One region of the Alteromonas sp. ABM1_013 genome, then DNA from elsewhere that is predicted to be linked to it. Evidence: predicted binding sites of a transcription regulator. Region 1 holds the regulator's gene; each other region holds the start of a gene.
What was found. Region 1 encodes LexA, which represses DNA repair genes until DNA is damaged. Its sites were predicted from a motif close to TACTGTATNNNNATACAGTA; they were not measured.

Region 1 (5,737 bases):
TCATACAAGGGAACCAAAGCGAAGCCAAAGCCAAACATGCCTATGACAATAGCAACAAGCTTGATAACCATTTTGTTATTTGCACTTTGCTGTGACATCACGCAACCTCCGAGTAACTCCAAAAGTGAAGCTTGGTAAACGCTTTTTTAGCCGCTTATCTCCCTCACCACCTGCAATGTGTGAATACCATCCTTACCGCTGCATTTTAGCGCTTTACAAGAATGGTCAATTCACAAATCCCACCTATCGTTACTTGACGACAGGCGGAGTTTCAAACGTATGGTAAGGCGCAGGTGATGGAATTTCCCATTCCAACCCTTCAGCGCCGTCCCAAACTTGCGCCGATACTGCTTCACCTTGCTTTTTGCACGCCTTAATAAGCAGGGCAAGAAAGATGAGCTGAGATAAACCGAAGGCAAAACCACCCAAGCTTATCCATTTATTAAAATCAGCGAACTGCAATGCATAGTCAGGAATACGGCGTGGCATACCTGCCAAACCCACAAAGTGCATAGGGAAGAACAAGACATTTACCGATACTAAAGAACACCAGAAATGCCATTTAGCCAAAGTAGTGTCGTACATTTTGCCTGTCCATTTAGGCAGCCAGTAATACACGGCCGCCATAATTGAAAAGACCGCCCCTGTTACCAGAACATAGTGAAAGTGAGCCACAACAAAGTAGGTATCGTGGTACTGGAAGTCCACAGGTGTTATCGCCAGCATTAGTCCAGATAGTCCACCAATGGTAAACAGCACGATAAAAGCAATAGCGAACATCATTGGCATTTCAAAGCTTAGTGAACCACGCCACATGGTCGCTACCCAGTTAAACACTTTTACCCCAGTTGGTACCGAGATAAGCATGGTGGCAAACATGAAGAACATTTCCATGTACACCGGCATGCCCGTGGTAAACATATGGTGAGCCCAAACTACAAAAGAAAGCAGTGCGATAGACGCCGTGGCGTAAACCATAGAGGCATAGCCAAACAGTTGTTTTCTAGAAAAGGTAGGGACAATTTGAGAAATAATGCCGAAAGCGGGCAAGATCATAATGTAGACTTCAGGATGCCCGAAGAACCAGAAAATATGCTGGAACATCACCGGGTCGCCACCACCTGCAGCATCAAAGAAGCTGGTTCCGAAAAACTTGTCTGTCAATACCATGGTCACCGCGCCAGCAAGCACTGGCATTACCGCAATCAGCAAGAACGCTGTAATAAGCCACGTCCATACAAATAGCGGCATTTTCATCCAAGTCATGCCTGGCGCACGCATATTAAAGATGGTCACTATCACGTTAATCGCACCCATAATGGATGAGATACCCATAATGTGAACAGAGAACACAAACAATGCTGTCGAATCGCCACTGTAGGTTGTTGAGAGCGGCGCATAAAAAGTCCAACCGAAGGCAGGGCCGCCACCTTCCATAAATAGCGAGCTAAGCAGAATTAAAAAAGCGCCAGGTAAAATCCAAAAGCTCCAGTTATTCATGCGCGGCAATGCCATATCTGGGGCGCCGATCATCATGGGGATGAGCCAGTTTGCGAGCCCTGTAAAGGCAGGCATTACAGCACCAAACACCATGATAAGCCCGTGCACAGTGGTCATTTGATTGAAGAAATTTGGTTCTACAATTTGTAGGCCGGGCTGAAACAATTCAGCGCGAATAACCATGGCCATTGCGCCGCCAACCAAAAACATGATGAAGGCAAACCACAGATACAGTGTGCCTATGTCTTTGTGGTTAGTGGTAAACAGCCAGCGCGTTATTCCTTTAGGAATATGGTCGTGATGTTCATGGTCATCATGTAGATGATCGCCATTTACTTGACCACTGTGAGGCGCAGAGGTATCTGGCGAAATAACTTCAGTTGCTTTGCTCATTTGTCTGCTCCTAGTTTCCGTTTGCCACTGCATTGACGTCTTTGGCCTGCACCATATCGCCCGTGTTATTGCCCCACGCATTGCGCTCGTAAGTGACTACCGCAGCAATTTCTTTAAGGCTCAGCATTTTGCTAAACGCTTGCATGGCTGTACCCGCCTTACCATGAAGTACAATGTCGATGTGACCTTGCTGATCCTCTAACGCCATCTTGCTGCCTTTAAGTGCTGGGAATACACCTGGTAAACCCTCACCATTTGGCATGTGGCACGCTGCACACGTAGCGTTGTAAACGCGCTCGCCTTCTTTCATCAATTCATCCATAGACATATTCATAGAAAGTAGACGCTGCTCTTCTTCTTTTGCTTTGCGAACAATTTCTTCTTGTTCACCCATCCATTTATCAAATTCAGCTGGCTCTTTAGCAATCACCACAACCGGCATATAGCCGTGGTCTTTTCCACAAAGCTCTGCGCACTGTCCGCGATAAATACCAGGCTCATTCACTTTGGCCCAAGACTCGTTAATAAAGCCCGGGTTGGCATCTTTTTTCACAGCAAAATCCGGGACCCACCACGAATGGATAACGTCGTCAGAGGTAATAAGAAAACGTACTTTTTTCCCAGTTGGAATAACTAACGGACGGTCAACTTCAAGCAGATAATTGTCGGTTTTTTGAAATTTGTTCTCTATTTGCTCACGCTGAGTAGCAAGCAGTGAGTAAAATTCTACGTCGCTGTCCATGTACTTGTAGTGCCACTTCCACTGTGAGCCTGTTACTAGCACAGTCATGTCAGGCTCAGACGTGTCTTCCATCGCAATAAGCGTGTTTGCCGCAGGCACAGCCATAAAGATGAGAATAAGAAAAGGTACAACGGTCCACGCTATTTCAACCTTCACGTTCTCATGAAAGTTAGCGGGCTTGGCGCCACGAGACTTTCTATGCAGATACATTGAGGCGAACATCACGCCAAAAACTACAACCGCGATACCTACACAAATGAAGAACATCAACATATGCAGATCATAGACCTGCCCACTGATGTCGGTAGCACCGCGTCTCAAATTAAGCGAAGAGGCTTCTTCACTAACTTCTTGTGCAAGAAGCAAAGGGGAGAAAAGCAAAAATGGTATTATTGAACACCACTTTGCAAAAACGGTCGTTAGTTGTTTCACTCAGCACCTCCGTAATAGCAAGACCAAAAACGCTGATTATTTTGCGCGCTGCCCTACCAAATGGTTTGCGAACGATTGACCCATCACCTCAACTTGTAAAACAAATTTAGAGTCATTGTTATTATTTTGTTAATCTCTGTATAAGAATTGCGCAATAATGCCGTGTCGTCTAGTCTTTTCTATTAAAAATTTAATGAAGAGGCTAATTTTTAACCATTTCTTGTGGCAGGCTTACGTTACAATTTTGTTGGAGAGGATATTGGGCGTGCTCGCGGCGCTTAAAAAATCAAACGCGCATTTTGAACGGGGTGTTGATGAGGATGAAGCTTCATTTGGTCATAAAATCAACAATTAACACATCGCTCGTCCTATTTTTCAAACAAACTTTCAAATAATAAATGTGTATTAGCCAATTCATTCTCGGGCCAAATAGCGCATATCTTTCGCACAATGGTGATGCCAGATTTCGTAGTTTTGAGACATACTAACAAACGCTAACCTAAGAAAATTAACTAAAATATGGTACTAAAAGGCATAAAAAAAGCGGCTAATACGCCGCTTTTGATTGAAGATGCTAAAACCTTACATCCAGTCGGCGTTTCTAATAACACCTACGGCAATACCTTCAATAGCAAAAGGCTCGCTGGCAAGGTCTACCTTAATTGGCGAAAACTCTTCGTTTTCAGCATGAAGTAAAACTTCACGACCGCGTTTCTCTAAACGCTTCACCGTAACGTCTTCATCCACCCGCGCGACCACTACCTGACCGTTGTGGACATCAGTTGTGCGATGCACAGCAAGAAGATCGCCATCCAAGATACCGATGTCCTTCATGCTCATGCCGTTTACACGAAGTAAAAAGTCTGCCTGAGGCTGAAACAAAGCAGGGTCGACCTTGTAGTGGGATTCTACATGCTCTTGCGCCAAAATTGGCTCACCAGCCGCCACGCGCCCTATTAGAGGCAAGCCTTCTTCTTCTGGTGCAGTATCCTCGAGGGGGATATTTAACTTAATACCACGCGAGGTACCAGGCAAAATTTCAATTACGCCCTTACGCGCCAATGCCTTCAAATGTTCTTCTGCTGCGTTGGCAGAACGAAAACCAAGTTGACGAGCTATTTCCGCGCGCGTAGGCGGCATTCCCGTTTCTTGCATGGTTGTTTTAATAAGTTCTAAAACTTCAGTTTGTCGAGCTGTGAGTGGGCGCATAAAAGACCTGTCTGTTCATACAGTTCCTGTAAGTATATACACCTAAAAGCAAATAACAAGCGCAAAGTCTTGAAACTATGGAGCAAGCTGCATGGGGCTAGCACCTAGTATATAAAAACTAGGGGGCTTAAGGCTGTCAAATACGTGAAACCTCGCGCAGCCTTAAGTTTTCATTACTCTAAAATAACTTGATTTCGGCCATTCTTTTTCGCCGTATATAGCAGTTTATCAGCTTTGGAAAGTAACACACTAAAGTCAAGATTCAAGCTATCCTCAGCAAAGACAGCACCAATACTTATTGTCACGAATATCGTGTCTTTCTTGTATTTAACTTCTGTTTTTTCAACAGCCTCTCGAAGTTTGTTAAATCGCCTTTCTTCGTCTCTTTTGTTGTCTGAAATTGCTACTATCGCAAACTCTTCTCCACCAAGACGTGAAACAATATCGGGCTCCACATAATATTCTTCGATGAGGTGGGCTACTGAAATTAGAGCTTGGTCTCCTGCATCATGTCCATAAGTATCGTTAACCTTTTTAAAGTGGTCTATATCGATTACCGCTACGCTCACTCTATTGCTTTGTGCAGAGAGCTGATGGCATTTATCAACAAAAGCTCGTCGATTGTACAGCCCAGTTAGCGAGTCAGTCATGGCCAGCTTACGCAACTTCTCTTCAGCTATCGCGCGTGATTCTTCCAGTTCAACCGCATAGAAAAGACCGGCTAATGCATCTAATAGAGGTTGCAAAAACTCAGCATCATCGAAGGTGTAGGGCTCGAATTTATTGGCTAAACCAATCATGCCCACCACTCTATCTTTGATCTTAATCGGTAGCCCTAAAAATCGACTAATGCGGGGGTGCCCTTGGGGCACCCCTTTTGAGTTTGGATGACTTCCTGAGGCATTACTAATCGTTACCTCACCGGTTAAAATTGTGGTACCGAAAAGGTTATCGAAACTACTGAAATACAAGTTTCGCTTTTTGTACTCGTTGTATTGCGTAAAGCTGCTGCTGTCCCAGACTATTTCAGAAATAGCATGAATAAACAGCTTCGATGCATCGCCTTCACCTTTCATTTGCCCAATGAAAGCGAACTGACTATCCGAGATATCAATAAGCTCGGGTAATACCGTTTGGCAGGCCATGGTTAAATCGTTGTTCTGAAGATAAGAGGCACGGGTTTTATTTATAAATTGAAGTAGTTGGGTTTTCTTTTTCTCATGAAGCTCACTTTCCATTCTCTGCGTAATGTCGCGATGAATACCAGCAACGCGAATAGCCTTACCCGTAACGTCAGATTCGACGGTTTTTCCATAGGTTTCAACCCAAACCCACGCGCCGTTAGTATGTTTCATGCGAAACGTGGTATTGAAAACCTTACTTTTACCAATGATGTGCTCGTTTAATTGTTTTTCTACTTTTACATAGTCCGCAGGGTGAATTAACTGCCTGAAAAAGCGA
Region 2 (5,737 bases), on a different contig from region 1:
GCAGGCTTCATCAACAGGCGTTGAAGGCATGTAAATGCAAAATTCTTCACCACCAAAGCGCGAAATAATTTCATCTGGGAAGTAAAACTCAATAAGTGCTGCCATGGCCTTTAGCACTATGTCTCCGGCGTCATGGCCATGGGTATCATTAATTGACTTAAAGAAGTCTAGGTCGATAAGTGCCAAGGCATGATCGTCAGATAAATTTTGATGCTGAACCGTAACCATGTAAAAGAAGTGGCGCCTGTTGGGTAGGCCCGTTAAATAATCGGTATTCGCTACGCGACGAATTTCTTCAACACTTTCAATATATTCCACGTTTTGCATTACGCGGCACAAGAACTCTTCATGGCAATAAGGTACGCGTAAGAAGTCATTAGCGCCGCTTTTGATAAAGTGTGCAGACATTAGCATGCCTTTACCTCCAGCAATGCCCATTATGGCTAGCTGTTCTTTAGAGAACGCTTTTCTCAAGCTTGCCACAAAATGGGTGCCCGTCATGTCGGGTAATGTATTATCGGTAATAACAAGACGAACATTTTTATGCTCAGAGAGGCACTGCATTGCGTCGGTAGCTGTTAAGCATTCGAAGGCAATAAAGTTATGTCGCTGAAGAAGTGAAACCGTTTTTGAGCGCAAAACACGATTGGTACTTACCACCACAACGCCGGTAGATTTGTTTTTTTCAAGGCGGCTTATAAGCCGGTTTAGGTAGTCGTAGTTTTGTGAATTTTCTTTCGGAATATAATCAACAACATCCCGCTCAAGTACCTTGTCGCGAATAGCATTGTCTAGGTTTTCTGTTGTCGCAATGGTAGGAATGAAGGATTCGACCGCAAAGTCGATGGCCTCACCTTTTGGCGCATCGGGTAATGAGTAAGCAACAATGGCGCACAAAAAACTTTCTGGTATTTCTTGTGCAAAGCGTGCCTTTCCTTCGGTGAGCGAGGTTGCGCCCACGGGCGTAAGGCTCGAACGGCGTACTAATTTCGCGATAAGTTCAAGGTTGCCTTCACCATTTTCGATGATCAGCACGTGTTGCTGCATACATTCCAACTTAGAGTTAGGCTACCTTGCCAATTAATAACGTTACGCTTTCTCCAGCTTTGCGTAAGCAAGTACCAGCCATTTGCTGCCAAACTCATCAAAGTTTACTTGAACTCGACCATGCTCACCACTACCTTCGTAGTTAAGCACAATGCCTTCCCCGAATTTACGATGCACTACGCGCTCACCTAAACTAAAGCCTGTTTCTTCAAAACTGGCGTGCGAGGTTGCTTGGCTAAAGCGGTTATGTACAGGTCGCGAGATGGTGGATTTAAGCCTAACTTCTTCCACACAATCTGCTGGCATCTCGCGAATAAAGCGCGAAGCCGTATGATACTTATCTTGACCATATAATCGACGACTTTCTGCGTAAGTGATATACAACTTTTGCATAGCGCGAGTCATACCAACATAGCAAAGTCTGCGTTCCTCTTCCATTCGACCTGGTTCGTCGTTGGTCATCTGACTAGGGAACATGCCTTCTTCAACGCCCGCTAAGAACACCAATGGAAATTCGAGGCCTTTTGCAGTGTGGATAGTCATCATCTGCACAGCGTCTTGGTCTTTATCTGCTTGGGTTTCCCCGGCTTCAAGGGAAGCGTGGGCCAAAAACGCGGCCAGAGGCGACATTTCTTCCGCTTCTTCAGGCACGATAAAAGTTTTACATGCACTGACGAGTTCTTCTAAGTTTTCTAGTCGAGCCTGAGCTTTTTCACCGCGCTCTGCTTGGTACATGGCGTACAGACCAGATTGACGAATCGCTTTATCGGCCTGCTGGTCAAGCGGCTCGTCTAATGTGGCTTGTTCAAGCTCTGTAATGAGTAATACAAAGCTTTGCATAGCGTTTAACGCGCGGCCTTTAAAGCCACCTTCGTTTATAAGTAGCTGGCTGGCTTGCCACATAGAACAGTTATGCATACGTGCAGTGTCGCGTACTTGAGATAGGGTTTTCTCACCAATACCGCGACTTGGGGTGTTTACCACACGTTCAAAAGCAGCATCATCGTGGGGGTGGCTTACCATGCGCATATAGCCAAGGGCATCTTTAATTTCTTGGCGTTCGAAGAAGCGCAAGCCACCGTAAATGCGATAGGCCAACCCTTCGTGTAATAAAGCTTCTTCCAATACACGAGACTGAGCGTTGTTTCTGTAAAGAATAGCGGTGTCGCTAAGGGCGTTGCCTTGATTTAGCCAGTCTTTAATTTTTGAAACAATGAAGCGGGCTTCGTCGAGTTCGTTAAAACCGGCATAGACAGAGATAAGCTCGCCCTGAGCATCTTCTGTCCACAGCTCTTTTCCTAAACGGCCTGTATTATTGTCGATAACCGTATTCGCTGCTTTCAGAATGTTCCCGGTAGAACGGTAGTTCTGCTCAAGGCGAATAGTGGTAGGCTCATTAAAGTCTTTTAGAAAATGCTGAATATTGTCTACGTTTGCACCGCGCCAGCCGTAAATAGACTGATCGTCGTCGCCAACAATCATAATGTTGTTATTGTCGCCGCTACACAGCATACGAAGCCATGCATATTGAATATTGTTGGTATCTTGGAACTCGTCAACTAACACAGCACGGAAACGGCGCTGATAGTGAGCCAACACTTCAGGGTTCTTTGCCCATAGCTCATGAGCACGTAGCAATAGCTCGGCAAAATCAACTAAGCCTGAACGGTCGCAGGCGTCTTGATATGCAGCGTAGACTTCACGCATGGTCTTTTGGATATGATCGCCATGTGTCTCGATATGCTGAGGACGCAGGCCTTCGTCTTTATTGCCGTTTATGTACCACTGAATTTGACGCGGGGCCCAATGTTTTTCGTCCAAATTCATGGCTTTCAGAATGCGGCGAATCAACCGGTACTGATCGTCAGAATCGATAATCTGAAAGTTTTCAGGCAAGTTAGCTTCAGCGTGGTGTGCGCGTAATAGGCGATGTGCAAGCCCGTGGAAGGTACCAATCCACATATTGTGTAGGCTGCGACCCATCAACGACTCAATACGGCCGCGCATTTCTTTTGCTGCTTTATTGGTAAAGGTAACCGCGAGAATAGAAAAAGGTGCGATGTTTTCGACTTCCATCAACCACGCAATGCGATGCACTAATACACGGGTTTTACCACTACCTGCGCCAGCTAATACTAGGGCATTTGATAATGGGGCTGCTACTGCTTCACGCTGTTTGTCGTTAAGCTCGTCTAGCAGTCGAGATACATCCATAGTGTGGTACCTGTTAGTTGATAGTGTTATACATTCAGCAGCGGGCTATTATGCCATCTGACTGTTAATTTATACAGTCCAGTTTTTTAGCGTTTTCGTTAAGTAAAAGCGCGGTTATTTGCGTATTTAAGATGTGCAGTTATACGGGTCTTTTAATGAAATAAATAGGTGTTTTAACCGTTCTAATTAAATTGTTACAGTGCTTAATGCTGCCAAAGGCAGACCCAAAAGTGCACAACTGGAAGATACAGTTATTAGCTATAACGAATTAATACGATAAATTGATCGAATTATGCGCTTGGCAGGTATCACATCGGTATTGCATCACGCCAAACTCGGGTAAACTTTCAGCTCTTTTTCTTTGGCAACCTCTGCACTTTCATACAAGGCGAGAGTTAGTCAAAAAGTTAAGCCATTTTAGGCAAGCTGAAAAAGCACACGGCCCCAATTTTTTAACGACGTACATTGGCTCACAAACAGCACATTAACGGGATATGCTCATGACCGCACTCTCTACGCCCATCGATTTCTGGTCGACGCTCAAACAAGAAGCGCAAATTGTTGCTGAAAACGAACCTTTGCTATCTAGCTATGTGCATGCCAGTGTTCTTGCGCATCATAATTTTGAGTCGTCGCTAAGCTTCATTTTGTCAAACAAAATGGCAGATGACGTGATGCCTGCGCTTGCTATACGTGAGGTGTTCGACGAAGCCTACTTGTTAGAGCCAGGTATTAGCGAGGCTGCCATTGCTGATATAATGGCGATTAATGCGCGGGATGCCGCAGTGAACGATTACCTTACTCCTTTACTGCACTTTAAAGGTTTTCACGCCGTGCAGGTGCACCGAATGGCGCACTATCTTTGGCTTCACGGGCGCCACCAGTTAGCCTTATTTTTGCAAAGCCGTAATTCATCAAGCTTTGGTGTAGACATTCACCCAGCAGCGAAAATTGGTAAGGGCGTTATGTTCGATCACGCAACTGGTATTGTGGTGGGTGAGACTGCGGTAGTAGAAGATAACGTGTCTATTTTGCAGAGCGTTACGTTAGGCGGTACGGGTAATGAGTCGGGCGATCGTCACCCCAAAATTCGCCAAGGCGTGTTAATTGGCGCAGGTGCCAAAATTCTAGGAAATATCGAAATCGGCGAAGGTTCGAAAGTCGGCGCAGGTAGCGTTGTACTTAACAGTGTTCCAGCTCACGTTACTGTAGTGGGCGTTCCTGCCAAGGTAGTTGGGAGACCGGTTTGTCAAAGCCCCTGTGAATCCATGCGCCAAAACGTCCTAGAAGATAACTAAAGCTGTGGGGTCAGAGTCCTGACTCTGACCCCATTATTCACAGGAAGTGGGTTAAGTCGTTGAGGTTGTCTAGTGCTACGTGAGGCAATACGCTTACAGGTTCGTTCGCTAGCGTCATGGGTCTGTTACAGGCAAACCATGCTGCTTGATAGCCAGCGTTAATTGCTCCTTGTACATCCTTGATAATATTGTCGCCTACATGAAGAATGTGTTTCGGTGCAATGTGTAAATGTGCTACGGCTTCATCAAACATGTCTCGGGCCGGTTTCATAGGGCGCGATGTGCTGGCGTGAAGAATGGTTTCAAAATAACCATCAATCCCTATTTTTTCTGCGTTTACATTACCATTAGTAATGCCGATAAGCGGTAATTGACTACTTACTGCCTTTAACGTTTCGTGCACATCGTTAGCCAATTCAAAGTTACTTCTTGCATCGTAAAAACAGTTAAAGCAGGCCTCTACTGCATCACTAAGTTCACCACAGTTGGTCAGGTCTGTTTTTAACTCTTCGGGAGCAGTATTCGATAGTGCGGCGGTAAGTACTACACGCCTAAGCTGCCCCATATCAGAGGCTAAGCGCAGATCTTTTTTTATGGCAGCTTGCTTAAGTGCTAGCCAGTCGTTAGCCGACAGCGCGGCGGCCGACTTGTGGTGCTTCGCAATATGCGCTTGAAGCGCTTCTTCGGCCCGTCGAATAATAGGTTCGTTATTGTAAAGGGTGTCGTCAAGGTCGAAGGTCATTGCCTGGACTTTGTTAATAGACCTAAAAAACTGCATGGTAAACCTTAGGTTAGCTTTATTTTTTGTGCGCCCGCGGATGAGAGGCATCATATACATTGGCGAGATGCTGGAAGTCTAGGTGAGTATAAACTTGTGTTGTCGACAAGTTAGCGTGACCTAACAGCTCTTGAACCGCACGCAAATCGCCACTTGATTCTAATACGTGAGTAGCAAAAGAATGGCGCAGTTTGTGGGGGCTTACTTTTTGCGATAAGGACTGTTCTTGCGCCATTTTATCTAAACGGTTTGCGACCTGCCTGTTCGATATTCGGGTTTTACGCTTACTGACAAATACTGCACTTTCGTAAGGTGAAGCGTAAGCAGGGCGTACTTTTAACCATGCGCTTAGCGCTTTTTGCGCGTGCCGCCCCAATGGCAGTATACGTTGCTTACTCCC
Region 3 (5,737 bases), on a different contig from region 1:
AGCATGCTTGGTGCCGCCCGTGTACTGGCGCGTTTTGACATCCATGTTGTAGGCGTAAACCGCGGCAATCTTGGCTTTTTAACAGATATTCACCCTGATGATATCGTTCAACAGCTTGACCTTATCTTTAATGGTGAGTGCGTGGTTGAAGAGCGTTTCTTACTTGAAGTCGAAGTTTATCGGCACGAAAAGCTTAAAAGTAACAATTCTGCCGTAAACGAAGTGGTGCTGCATCACGGTAAAGTTGCTCATATGATGGAATTTGAAATTTATATCGATGAGCAATTCGTATTCAGTCAGCGTAGCGACGGTTTGATTGTCGCCACACCTACAGGCTCGACTGCATACTCCCTATCCGCCGGCGGTCCTATCATTATGCCAAAGCTTGATGCACTAACGCTGGTGCCTATGTTTCCTCACACTCTGAGCAGTCGCCCTATTGTTGTTGATGCAGACAGTCAGGTATCAATGAAAGTATCAAAGGTAAACAGTGACTCGTTGCAAGTAAGTTGCGATAGCCACATTGTTCTACCCGTACTGCCCGGCGATGAAATTCGCATTAACAAGAGCGTAGACAAGCTTCATCTTGTTCACCCCAAGGGTTACAGCTATTTCAACGTACTTCGCAAGAAGTTAGGTTGGGGCAGCAAGCTTTACTAGCCTCATTCCCTATTTATCTTTTCTAATGTGCATTTATTACATTAGCCTGTAGCATTTTCTTAATTGCTACAGGCTTGAAAAATAAAGATTTTTTAATCTTCCCCTATTTCTCTATTAAAAACGTGTACTTATAAAACTCTCAGATTTCGGCATACCCGTTGCAACTGTCTAGGTAAGTTGTTGGCACAGGGCAAGTGAGATTTTGCCCCTTATGATGTTTTACATCGTGCTGATTTATTTACATTCAATAGGAGATATCATGAGTAACACCAATATCAAATTTACAGCCCCTGGAATGGATAACGATGCTGCTGCCAAAACAATTAAGGTATTGGATCAGCGATTGGTTGCACTATTAGATTTACAGTTAACCTTAAAGCACATTCACTGGAATGTGGTAGGACCAAATTTTATTGGCGTACATGAAATGCTAGACCCTCAGGTAGATGCAGTACGCGAAATGACAGACACCATTGCCGAACGTATTGCAACGTTAGGCGGCGTACCAAAAGGCACACCAAAAGCCATTGTTGAAGGTCGCAGCTGGAACGATTACGAACTAGGAAAAGGTCTAGTACTTGACCACCTTAAAGCACTAGATGCTGTATATGATGGTGTAAATGGCGACCATAGAAAGGCGCTAGAGCTTCTTGGTGAAATTGACCCAGTATCAGAAGATATGATCACTGGTCAGCTGGCAGACCTAGAACAGTTTCAGTGGTTCGTACGCGCACACATTGAATCTGGAAGCGGTGAGTTGCAGCAGTAAGCTTTTTTATTGAATATTATATAGTTATCTGGCTATTTATAGTTCAATTAAAGTTGGAATTCTAAAGGAGAGCTTAGGCTCTCCTTTTTGTTGTTTAGTTTTAAAAAACCGTTACAGCAGTCAACGTATTGGCTCGCTAGCTTTCTTCATAGATAGGCTTTTTGCTGTCGAATTTCACTTAGATTAGTACTGTATAGATTTCTGTAAAAAAACGCACTCTCATTAATTTCGTTTCTGCAGGTTACTCATAACCTCACATAACCATCAGAACTTATAACATTGATTTCTCTACCTTTATTAGCTTCCTTCTTAATTTTAGCGTAATTTTTTCACGACTTAACTTTACACAGCCAAAATACTGTATATATTATCAGTTACTGTATATATCATCATGTTCAACTTATTCGAGTGTGGTTATGTTAGCGCATCTTTCTATTTCTAATTTTGCTGTTGTAAAACAATTATCGGTTCAACTGGAAAACGGGCTTACTGCAATAACCGGTGAAACCGGCGCAGGTAAATCAATTGCTATTGATGCGTTAAGCTTGTGCTTAGGCGAACGTGCCGACGCAAACGCTGTGCGTAAAGGAAGTACGAAAGCTGAAATCATCGCACACTTTTCTTTGAGCAATAACGCGTTAGCTAAAGCTTTTCTCGATGAACATGAGCTTACCTCAGACGAGGATGAAAACAGCTGCTTTATTCGCAGAGTTATTTCTAAAGAAGGTCGTTCTAAAGCGTTTATCAATGGTATTCCCGCTTCGCTTCAGCAGTTAAAAGGCTTAGGCCAGTATTTGTTAGCCATTCACGGTCAAAACACACATCTGCAGCTGTTGAAAGAAGATCATCAAAGAGACCTAGTTGACGGTTACGCTAAGCATGGTGAATTGTTAGCGCAAGTTACAGAAACTCACTCAATCTGGCGTGATAAGCAACGAACACTAAAAGCACTTCAAGAGCAGGCAAAGCAACGAGAAGATAGAATTCAGCTGTTAACCTATCAGGTGCAGGAGCTCGATGAATTTGCTATTGAAGAGGGCGAGTTCGAAGAGTTGGAAATAGAGCACAAACGCTTAAGCAATGGTCAAAGCCTTTTAGAACAAGCGCAGACTAGCGTGTACAACTTATATGAAAATGATGAAGGTAACGCTTTATCAGTGATTCAAAGCAGCATTGAGCGCTTAGGCGAATTAGAAGCCCATGATGCAAGCCTAACGCCTATGATAGCATTACTAAACGACGCGGCAATTCAAGTAGAAGAAGCTGCGGGAGAGCTGCGTAGCTACTGTGATCAGTTAGAAATTGACCCGCTTCGTCTACAGCAAGTTGAAGCGCGCTATGCAAAAGCGATGGAGCTTGCGCGCAAACACAGTGTTATGCCAGAGGGGCTTTTTCAATTCCATCAAGAATTGGCTGCCGAATTCAATTCACTATCTGAACAAGAAACGCTACTGGGAACACTTGAAGGCGAAGTAGAAGAAGCGCGAGCAACATACCTAACTGCGACCAAAGGGTTGTCTGAAAGCAGACAACGTGCTGCCGGTAAGTTAAGTAAAGACATTGAGGCTCAAATTCGACAAATGAATATGCCTCATGCAAAAGTCGATATTCAAATTCAGTACGATGAACTTAAGAAACCTGTTAGCACAGGTCTTGATACTGTCGATTTCAAAGTGTCTACCAACCCGGGCCAGGATGCAGACAAGTTAGAAAAAGTGGTGTCAGGTGGTGAGTTATCACGTATAGGGCTGGCTATTCAGGTAATTGCAAGTGACAATCACGCAACGCCTACCATGATTTTCGATGAGGTCGATACAGGTATTAGCGGGCCAACTGCATCTATCGTTGGCGGTCTGTTGCGCAAACTGGGCAAGCAGTCTCAAGTAATGTGTGTAACGCATTTACCACAAGTGGCTGCGCAGGCGCATAACCAGCTGTTCGTAACTAAGCTCACTGATGGGGAAAGCACAGAAACTCAAATGCTACCGCTTACTAAGCAAGACCGTATTGATGAGTTAGCGAGATTGCTAGCCGGTGACAAAGTAACCAAATCGGCCTTAGCAAACGCAAAAGAACTGCTAAAAAGCGCAGCATCGAACTAAAATGCAGTTGATTGGTCATAGTTGTCAATGTAGCATGCCTTCGCGCTTGCAATAAAACAGCCTCGGAATTTGCTTCTGCGAAATTCGTTGGCACTAACAAAGGCAATACTGGACAAATTAACGCATGAAGTTGCAACACCTATTAGTAATTCTTGGTATCACATTTACATCAACCGCTTGTTCGAACTGGATATATCGTATCGACGTTCCTCAGGGAAACTTCCTTGATCAAAGAGACGTTGAAAAGCTGCGCGTTGGAATGACAAAAGAACAAGTTATTTATGTATTAGGCAACCCTGTTGTTCAAGACTCGTTCGATGATGACACTTGGTACTACGTTTACGATATGAAACGCGGTATGGAAAAGCGCGGAAAAGATTTTCAGAAGCAAATGATAATAAATTTTGTAGATGACAAAGTCACCACGGTTGAAGGCGACTTCGAGTTATCTGAAGACTTCAACACACCACTTGATAACTAATTATATTTAAAAAGGTAGCGTTTTCACGCTACCTTTTTAGTTTCTAGTACCCTAAGTAACAACGCCTGTTTTTCGAGTTACATCACTTAGTTAATTGAGGTCTTCATGGAACACAGTTTTTGGCACAGTAAATGGCAAAAAAACGAAATCGGATTTCACGAACCTGAAGGGAATGCACTTCTCGTTAAGTATGCGTCTTGTCTGCTTGGCGACGAAAACTCGAACATTGCTTTCAAACGCATATTTGTTCCACTATGCGGAAAGACCCGTGACATCGGCTGGCTACTTTCCCAAGGTTGTGAGGTGGTAGGTGCTGAACTGAGTGAAGTGGCTATTATACAGCTATTTGAAGAGCTTGGTGCCGAGCCTAACGTTACTACCACTTCAAAGGGCAAGGTTTACACCAAAGGCGGCTTAACCGTATACGTGGGCGATATTTTTAAACTCACATCAAGTGACATAGGTAATGTTTCGGGCGTTTACGATAGAGCAGCCTTGGTTGCACTGCCTAGCCCCCTTCGCGAGCAATACGCTGCACACCTAATTGCTATTACTCAAAGCGCCCCTCAGCTAATTATTTCATTCGAGTATGACCAGAATGAAATGGCCGGCCCTCCATTTAGCGTAAACGAAAAAACCGTTGACGCTCTTTATTCAGCGGAATACAACATCCAAAGGTTAGAGCGCTCTGTGCTTGAAGGTGGTTTGAAAGGCAAAGTAGACGCTGATAATTTGGTATTTCACCTAACAGCTAAGTAGGTTTTATCGCAGTCTTTTCATGCATGCATATAGTGTTTAAGCCAATACCATTACCTCGAATTTGAATGGCTATTACAGTAGCGCCCTCCTCCATACAGTGCCAGTAGTGTTACAAAGGGCTGCGTTCATAGCCCTAACAACGCCTCGACTCCAAACAATACTGCACCTATTAGACCACCGACAATAGTGCCGTTAATACGCACTTTTTGTAGGTCGCGACCAATATTTAGTTCTACCTGCTCCGCCATCTCACGTTCATTCCAACTATTGATGGTGTCGCGAATGTGGCGCGTCAGAAACTCAGCCAACTCTGGCGCCATATATTTAGCAGCTTCACCAATATGCTTATTAAACGCTTTTGCCAACTCACTGTCTTGCGTTAACGTTGAGCCCAAATCTTTTAGAAGACCCGAAACTTTAGTTTCTGCTTTGCCATTTTGTTCTTCAAGCGACGTTAAAAGCCATTGATGGAATTTGGCCCATGATTGCTGAACATAGGTATTTAATGCTGGGTCATTGATGATTTTTTCGCGATAGCTGTTTACCTTTTTCTCCATTAACGGGCTGTGTTGCAATTCGTAGAGGAATTCATTTACTTGCTCGTCAAACGCATGGCGAATAGGATGGTGCTCATCTTCGTATATATCTTCTAAGATACTCGAAACCGCTTTAACAGCGATGAGAGCCCCCTGCTCGCTTAGCCAGCTAGACGGCAATAGCTTTTCAATACGACTGTATTCGGTTTTTAGCCATACCACTAACGTGTCTGCTATATATATTTGGGTTTCTGGCTCTGCAAGCAGCGTGGCTAACTTCCCTAACACCCTATCAAGCACAACTTGGTGCTGGCGCTCCTTCGTAACAGCGCTCAACGAGGTTGCCATCAATTGCCTAAGATCAAGTTGTTTAATGCCCTTCTGCGCTGTTTTAGCAATAAACGCTTTTACGGGTTTATCATCAAGCACG
Region 4 (5,737 bases), on a different contig from region 1:
AATTAGAAAATAAATCTGATAAAGTAACTGCTTTCCCTAGCCCAATATATACACCAACGAAAGAGTAGCCACCGGCGTCAAACCGGTGAAGGTTACCGGAGACCCTTATGTATCGCTATCTGTTAGCAGCATTACTATTTATTTGCAGCGTTAGTTCACCTGCAAAAAGCCTTGATGATGAAAGCTTATACCAACTACTTGATGACATTTGGCAGTATGAGCTTTCGGTTTCCCCGCTTTTAGCCTCTCGCCAAGGCGATAGTTCCTTGGCCCATGTGCTACCTGATATTTCGCCCGAAGCACTTAAAGCACAAAATGAACAATGGCGTGCGTTTCAAAAAGCCTTAAATCAGTACAAAAAAGACAATATCTCTACTGACGCTTTTATTGCTTTGCTAATGCAGCAATACCGTTTAGCCAACTATGTGGATGAGTATACCTATCGCGCGCACTTAGTGCCCATCAATTCAGAATATGGCTTTCATGGTGCCATGGCCTCGCTTCCCAATTTATCAACCTTTAAGCGCGTAGAAGACTATCAAGCATACATTAGCCGCTTAAACGCACTTAAGCCTTATTTTAACCAGCAAATTACTTACATGAAGCAGGCGCTAAAAGAAGGCTACACGCAGCCTAAAGTCGTGCTGAAAGGGTTTGAAGATTCGGTGGCGTCTTACATTGTTGAAAATGCAGTGGACAGTGGTTTTTATTCTCCGTTTGCTCGTTTTCCTGAGTACTTTACTGCCGAGCAAAAGGCAGCGCTTGCAAAGAAAGGCAAAGCAGCAATAAACAACAGTGTGCTGCCTGCGTATCAAATGTTTTACGACTTTATGGTAGAGGAATACATTCCTAATGCCCGTGAAGATATTGCCGCAAACAATTGGCCTGACGGTGTGGCGTATTACGCTAATAGAGCCAAGCATTACACCACCACGGATATGACCCCTCAGGAAATCCATGATTTGGGTTTGTCTGAAGTAAAACGCATTCGCGCGCAAATGCAGCAAATTGTAGATGAGCTTGGCTTTGATGGCGACATTAACGACTTCATTAGGTTTTTACGCGAAGACCCGCAATTCTATGCCACCAGCGCTGAAGATTTGCTAAAAGAGGCGTCGTTTATTGCAAAGAAAATGGACGCAAAGCTTCCTTCGCTCTTTGAGTATTTGCCAAGAACGCCCTACGGTGTAGCGCCTGTACCAGACGCTATCGCGCCTAAGTATACAACGGGTCGTTACATCCACCCTAGCCGCGATGATCAGCCAGGATATTACTGGGTAAATACTTATGCCCTTGATAAGCGCCCTTTGTATGCACTGCCTGCTTTGACATTACACGAAGCGGTGCCAGGCCATCACCTTCAAATATCGCTGGCAGCAGAGCTTGAAGACTTACCTATGGTACGCCGTAACACCTATATTTCAGCGTTTGGTGAAGGCTGGGGACTGTACTCTGAGTTTTTAGGTATTGAAGCAGGTATTTACGAAACGCCATACGACAACTTTGGTCGTTTAAGCTACGAAATGTGGCGTGCGTGTCGTTTGGTTGTGGATACCGGTATGCACACGATGGGCTGGAGCCGTCAACAAGCGGTGGACTATATGATGGAAAACACCGCGCTTTCAGAACACAACGTTAATACGGAAATAGACCGCTATATCTCTTGGCCAGCGCAAGCGCTGTCATACAAAATTGGTGAAATCAAAATAAAAAGCCTTCGCGAAAAAGCAGAGACTGCTTTAGGTGAGCGTTTTGACGTGCGCAAATTCCACCGCGCGGTGTTAGAAAATGGCTCAGTTCCACTTTTCATATTGGAACAAAATATCAACACGTTTATAGAAGAACAAAAGGCACAATAAACATGATCGTTGCATTTGGTGTTATTGGATTACTTATCCTGTTTTTAATTTACTTTGTGCTGCGAGCGCAGAACTTACAGAAAGAGCTGGCGCTGTTGCGCCACTCGAATAAGCAGACTAGTAACAAGGTTACGTATGCTTATCGCAATCTTGTTCTTGTTACAGATGCGTTGGAAAAAAACCTTACCGCGCGTATTGAAAGTGCCTATAAAAGCCGCCTTATCGACCAAACTCAATATAATGCGCTGCACCCGCTTATGCGCAACTTTTCAACCATTATTATGGCTTGTTGTGAAAAAGGCATGTCTCTTGAAGAGTCTTTAAATAAAGCATTGCAGAATGAAGAAGTGACGCTTGAGGAAATTCGTGAGGTGGTGAAAGCACTTCCTAGCAACGTGCGTATGGTGTGGTCAAAAAATACCGCTGATGGTTTTATTGCTTTTTGCCAAACCGTTACAGCAACCGTAAGCGGTACTGCAGCAAAATCACAAAAAGAACCTTCATCACAAGAGTAGCCTCTTACTCTTATCCCCATGTTAGCGTCGATAAAGTGCTAATTACGCGTTAGGGTCGCCCGCTTTACTGTGTTGTTAGGATTGGCGGCCCTCGTCTATATCACTACTCTTTTAAAAGTTTAATCTTTTTACCTTTCCAAACTAATCAGTAAGTTAGCGCTTAAAACAACAAGTCAAAAACCTTTTGTCTTGAAAAGGGTTATTGCTGCACTATAATACTGTATAAAAATACAGTTTATTTTGAGTGCCATGAACAAATCGTTATCCGTGCTTAACAACCATCCGCATATTTGGCGGGCCAGAGATAAGAAGCAAAGTGAAGCAAAGCTTTCGCTGGGTTTTCCGCGTCTGGATAAAGCGCTTAACGGTGGCGTTGCCTCTACGGGGCTTGTACGTATTGCCTCACTAACCGGCGTGGGAGAGCTTTCGCTCTTTAAACAGGTTATTTGCCAGCATCGCACGCATAAACTGGTGGTATTTATTAACCCTCCTGGGCTACTACAGTCGCCGTGGTTAGAAAATCTGGGGCTTAAAGCGCAGCAAGTGCTGGTAGTAAAAACAAGTGCAGAACAAGAATCATTATGGGCAGCAGAACAGTGCTTAAAAAGTACGGCTTGCCATTGCGTGGTGCTGTGGAGTAATGCTGTAAACCCAAAAGAAGCACGGCGCCTACAGGTAGCAGCAACGCATAACGATGCGCTGTGCTTGCTGTATACTCCACCGCAACAGCAGGCCTTACAGTTAGGCTCCCAAAAAGCCGACATTGGGAGCGATTCACAAGCCACCCTTTCGAATCAAAGCGACAGTGCATTACCCATTACTTTAGATATTGCATTAAAAGGTAACCCCCATGCTTTGGCAGTGAGCATACGCAAGCAGCGTCATGGGTGGCCCAAAGATAACATTGTTATTTCTCATCAGTGGACCCCTGACAATCAGGCCATTAAATGGGCCATGGCACACAACACGCTTTCCGACAAGGCGCTACACTCTGTGAGCTAATAATGTTGTGGGCTTATATTTACTGCTATCAACTTACTTTAGACAGCCACATAAAAGCGGCTAAAACTAAGCGTGCGCCCAGGCAAGGGTCTAGAGACGAATCTAACGGAAGTTCTTCTTCATTACCGTCAAATACACCTATTGCTGTGTATTGCAGTAAAACCAACAAAATTACGCAGTGTAATGATATTGCGAAAAAAGAAGGCATTGAAATTGGTCATGGACTTGCCCAAGCCGCGGCGCTGTGCCCCTACGTGCATATTCTGCCTTTCAGTGAAGAAGCCGAAAAGCATATGCTGACGCAGCTAGCCCATAGGCTGTATCCTCTTGCTTCTGACATCGTACTAGACAGCCACATTCATTCGAATGGCGTAAATGGTCTGGCAGTAAGGCTAGATAACCTAATCCATTACTATGGCGGGCATAAGCCGCTGTGGAAAACCCTAACTCAAGCACTCGCAGAGGCAAATATTCGCTATCATTTTGCTAGTGCATGGACGATTGAGGCCGCAAAGGTATTAGCCCTTCATAAACATAACACCTATATGCATGCGACAGATGATATAAAAAAAGCGCTAAGTACATGCCCGCTTTCTATTACTGCTTTGTCATCTAAAGTCATTGAGGCCTTGGCAAGGGTAGGTGTTACCCGTGTACAGCAACTGTTGGCCATGCCGGTACAAGAGTTGGGGCGGCGCTTCGACAATAACACCATTATGTATCTTACTGCGCTCAGAGGAGAAACTTTTCCCCGCGTTACGCTATTTAGGCCTTTAGAGCATTTTGATAACTTTACTTTATTGCCTTTTGATATTGAAAACACGCAGCACCTAACACCTTTTGTCACACAGCAGTTTGAGCATTTGTCTCACTATTTACGGGCCAGGAACTTATATACATCAAGCATAAGCGTGCATATTCATTTCAGAGAAGCTCCTGTATTGGATATTAATATTCGCTCTGCAATGCCTCAGTCTTCGGTGCATAGTTGGCTACCACTGTTTAGCCTTAAAACTGAAAGCTTGGAGTTACCTGAGCCTGCCACAGCGATTGCGCTTACCTGTCAGCAGTTTGAAGAAATGGATACGCAGAATGGCGATTTTTTTAGCGACAGATTTAACGATATCGCACAGAAGCAATTGATTGGCCGCTTAAACGCCAAGCTAGGCGATAACAGTACGTTTCAACCTCGCGCTGCCGACAGCCATCAGTTTGAATATATGACGGTGACAGAGTCGAGCGCCGGTGACGGCACCGGTAATTATGCTTATAGCAGTGACATTACGCCCACCTTTACCTTTGATACACCTAAGCCGCTTATTCAGACGACCCAGATTTGCTTTGGCCCTGTGCGATTACACCGCGAGTGGTGGCATGACAGCCCAACAAAGCGAGATTATTTCATCGCCCAGACTGAGCAATGTGTAAGGCTTTTAGTATTTAAAGATGAAGAGAGCCGCTGGTGGGTACAGGGCCTTTTTTGTTAGCCACATGCGGTTAAAGAAGAGGGAAAGGCGAAACCATGAAATACAGCGAACTCTTTTGCCAAAGTAACTATAGCTTTCTTTGCGGAGCCTCCTCTCCTGCAGAGCTTGTGACCACGGCTTCTTTTCTTGGCTATGACGCGCTTGCTATTACAGATGAGTGCTCAGTAGCGGGGGTTGTACGGGCTTTCGATGAAATTAAGCATCAGGGTCTGCCTATTAAGCTTATTGTTGGCAGTTACTTTGTATTCGATGACACTTTATCTTTTGTACTGCTGTGCCCGAACAAACCAGCCTACAGTGAACTGTGCCGAATTATAACTAACGCGAGACGTCGCTCTGAAAAAGGAGAATATCAACTGGCCGAGTGGGACTTACGTACCATTCGTCACTGCAAATTCATTTGGCTACCTAGCGGAAAAGAAGCCCACGACAAACATTGGGCTGAGTGGCTGCAAAAACACCCTAGCATTGATGCCTATATCGGTGCTCAGCGTCTATTAGACGGGCAGGATCATCAGAGGTTTGCGCACTACAACCATTTACAGTCTGCCTACCCCTTTCCTGTTATCGCCTGTACCGGTGTACTTATGCATCACGCTGACAGGCTGCCGCTTCAACATGTTCTGCATGCCACACAACAGCATACCAGTGTAGATAAAATAGGTCGGGAAGCATTGAGTAACGCAGAACGTAGTCTGCGCACCATACAAAAAATAAAGAAGCTCTACCCTGAGAAGTGGATAGCCAATACCAATGCCCTAGCCCAGGTATTCACGTTTTCTTTAGAAGAGTTGCGCTATCACTATCCTTCGGAACTGGTGCCAGAAGGGTATACGCCTACATCGTATTTACGGGAGCGCGTAGAAGCCGGTAT

Region 2: uvrD (DNA helicase II) is a predicted target of LexA. The motif match lies at 3,321-3,340, and genes of this name have one in related genera.
Region 3: recN (DNA repair protein RecN) is a predicted target of LexA. The motif match lies at 1,786-1,805, and genes of this name have one in related genera.
Region 4: ACXAGK_RS17220 (recombinase RecA) is a predicted target of LexA. The motif match lies at 2,591-2,610, and genes of this name have one in related genera.

Annotation. Positions count from the first base shown of each region.
Region 1 covers NZ_JBSWXH010000004.1:502,075-507,811, forward strand. The annotation lists gene ACXAGK_RS14140 (cytochrome c oxidase assembly protein) at 1-98, opposite strand, end outside; gene ctaD (cytochrome c oxidase subunit I) at 250-1,893, opposite strand; gene coxB (cytochrome c oxidase subunit II) at 1,904-3,067, opposite strand; gene lexA (transcriptional repressor LexA) at 3,650-4,276, opposite strand; gene ACXAGK_RS14160 (sensor domain-containing diguanylate cyclase) at 4,450-5,737, opposite strand, start outside.
Region 2 covers NZ_JBSWXH010000006.1:178,267-184,003, forward strand. The annotation lists gene ACXAGK_RS17980 (GGDEF domain-containing response regulator) at 1-1,047, opposite strand, end outside; gene uvrD (DNA helicase II) at 1,090-3,261, opposite strand; gene cysE (serine O-acetyltransferase) at 3,762-4,559, shown strand; gene ACXAGK_RS17995 (HAD-IA family hydrolase) at 4,597-5,337, opposite strand; gene xerC (tyrosine recombinase XerC) at 5,357-5,737, opposite strand, start outside.
Region 3 covers NZ_JBSWXH010000003.1:31,337-37,073, reverse strand. The annotation lists gene nadK (NAD(+) kinase) at 1-660, shown strand, start outside; gene dps (DNA starvation/stationary phase protection protein Dps) at 920-1,429, shown strand; gene recN (DNA repair protein RecN) at 1,846-3,531, shown strand; gene ACXAGK_RS08585 (outer membrane protein assembly factor BamE) at 3,656-4,012, shown strand; gene tmpT (thiopurine S-methyltransferase) at 4,118-4,771, shown strand; gene ACXAGK_RS08575 (DUF445 domain-containing protein) at 4,897-5,737, opposite strand, start outside.
Region 4 covers NZ_JBSWXH010000006.1:4,279-10,015, reverse strand. The annotation lists gene ACXAGK_RS17235 (DUF1820 family protein) at 1-68, shown strand, start outside; gene ACXAGK_RS17230 (DUF885 domain-containing protein) at 108-1,859, shown strand; gene ACXAGK_RS17225 (hypothetical protein) at 1,862-2,374, shown strand; gene ACXAGK_RS17220 (recombinase RecA) at 2,624-3,376, shown strand; gene ACXAGK_RS17215 (Y-family DNA polymerase) at 3,322-4,863, shown strand; gene ACXAGK_RS17210 (error-prone DNA polymerase) at 4,899-5,737, shown strand, end outside.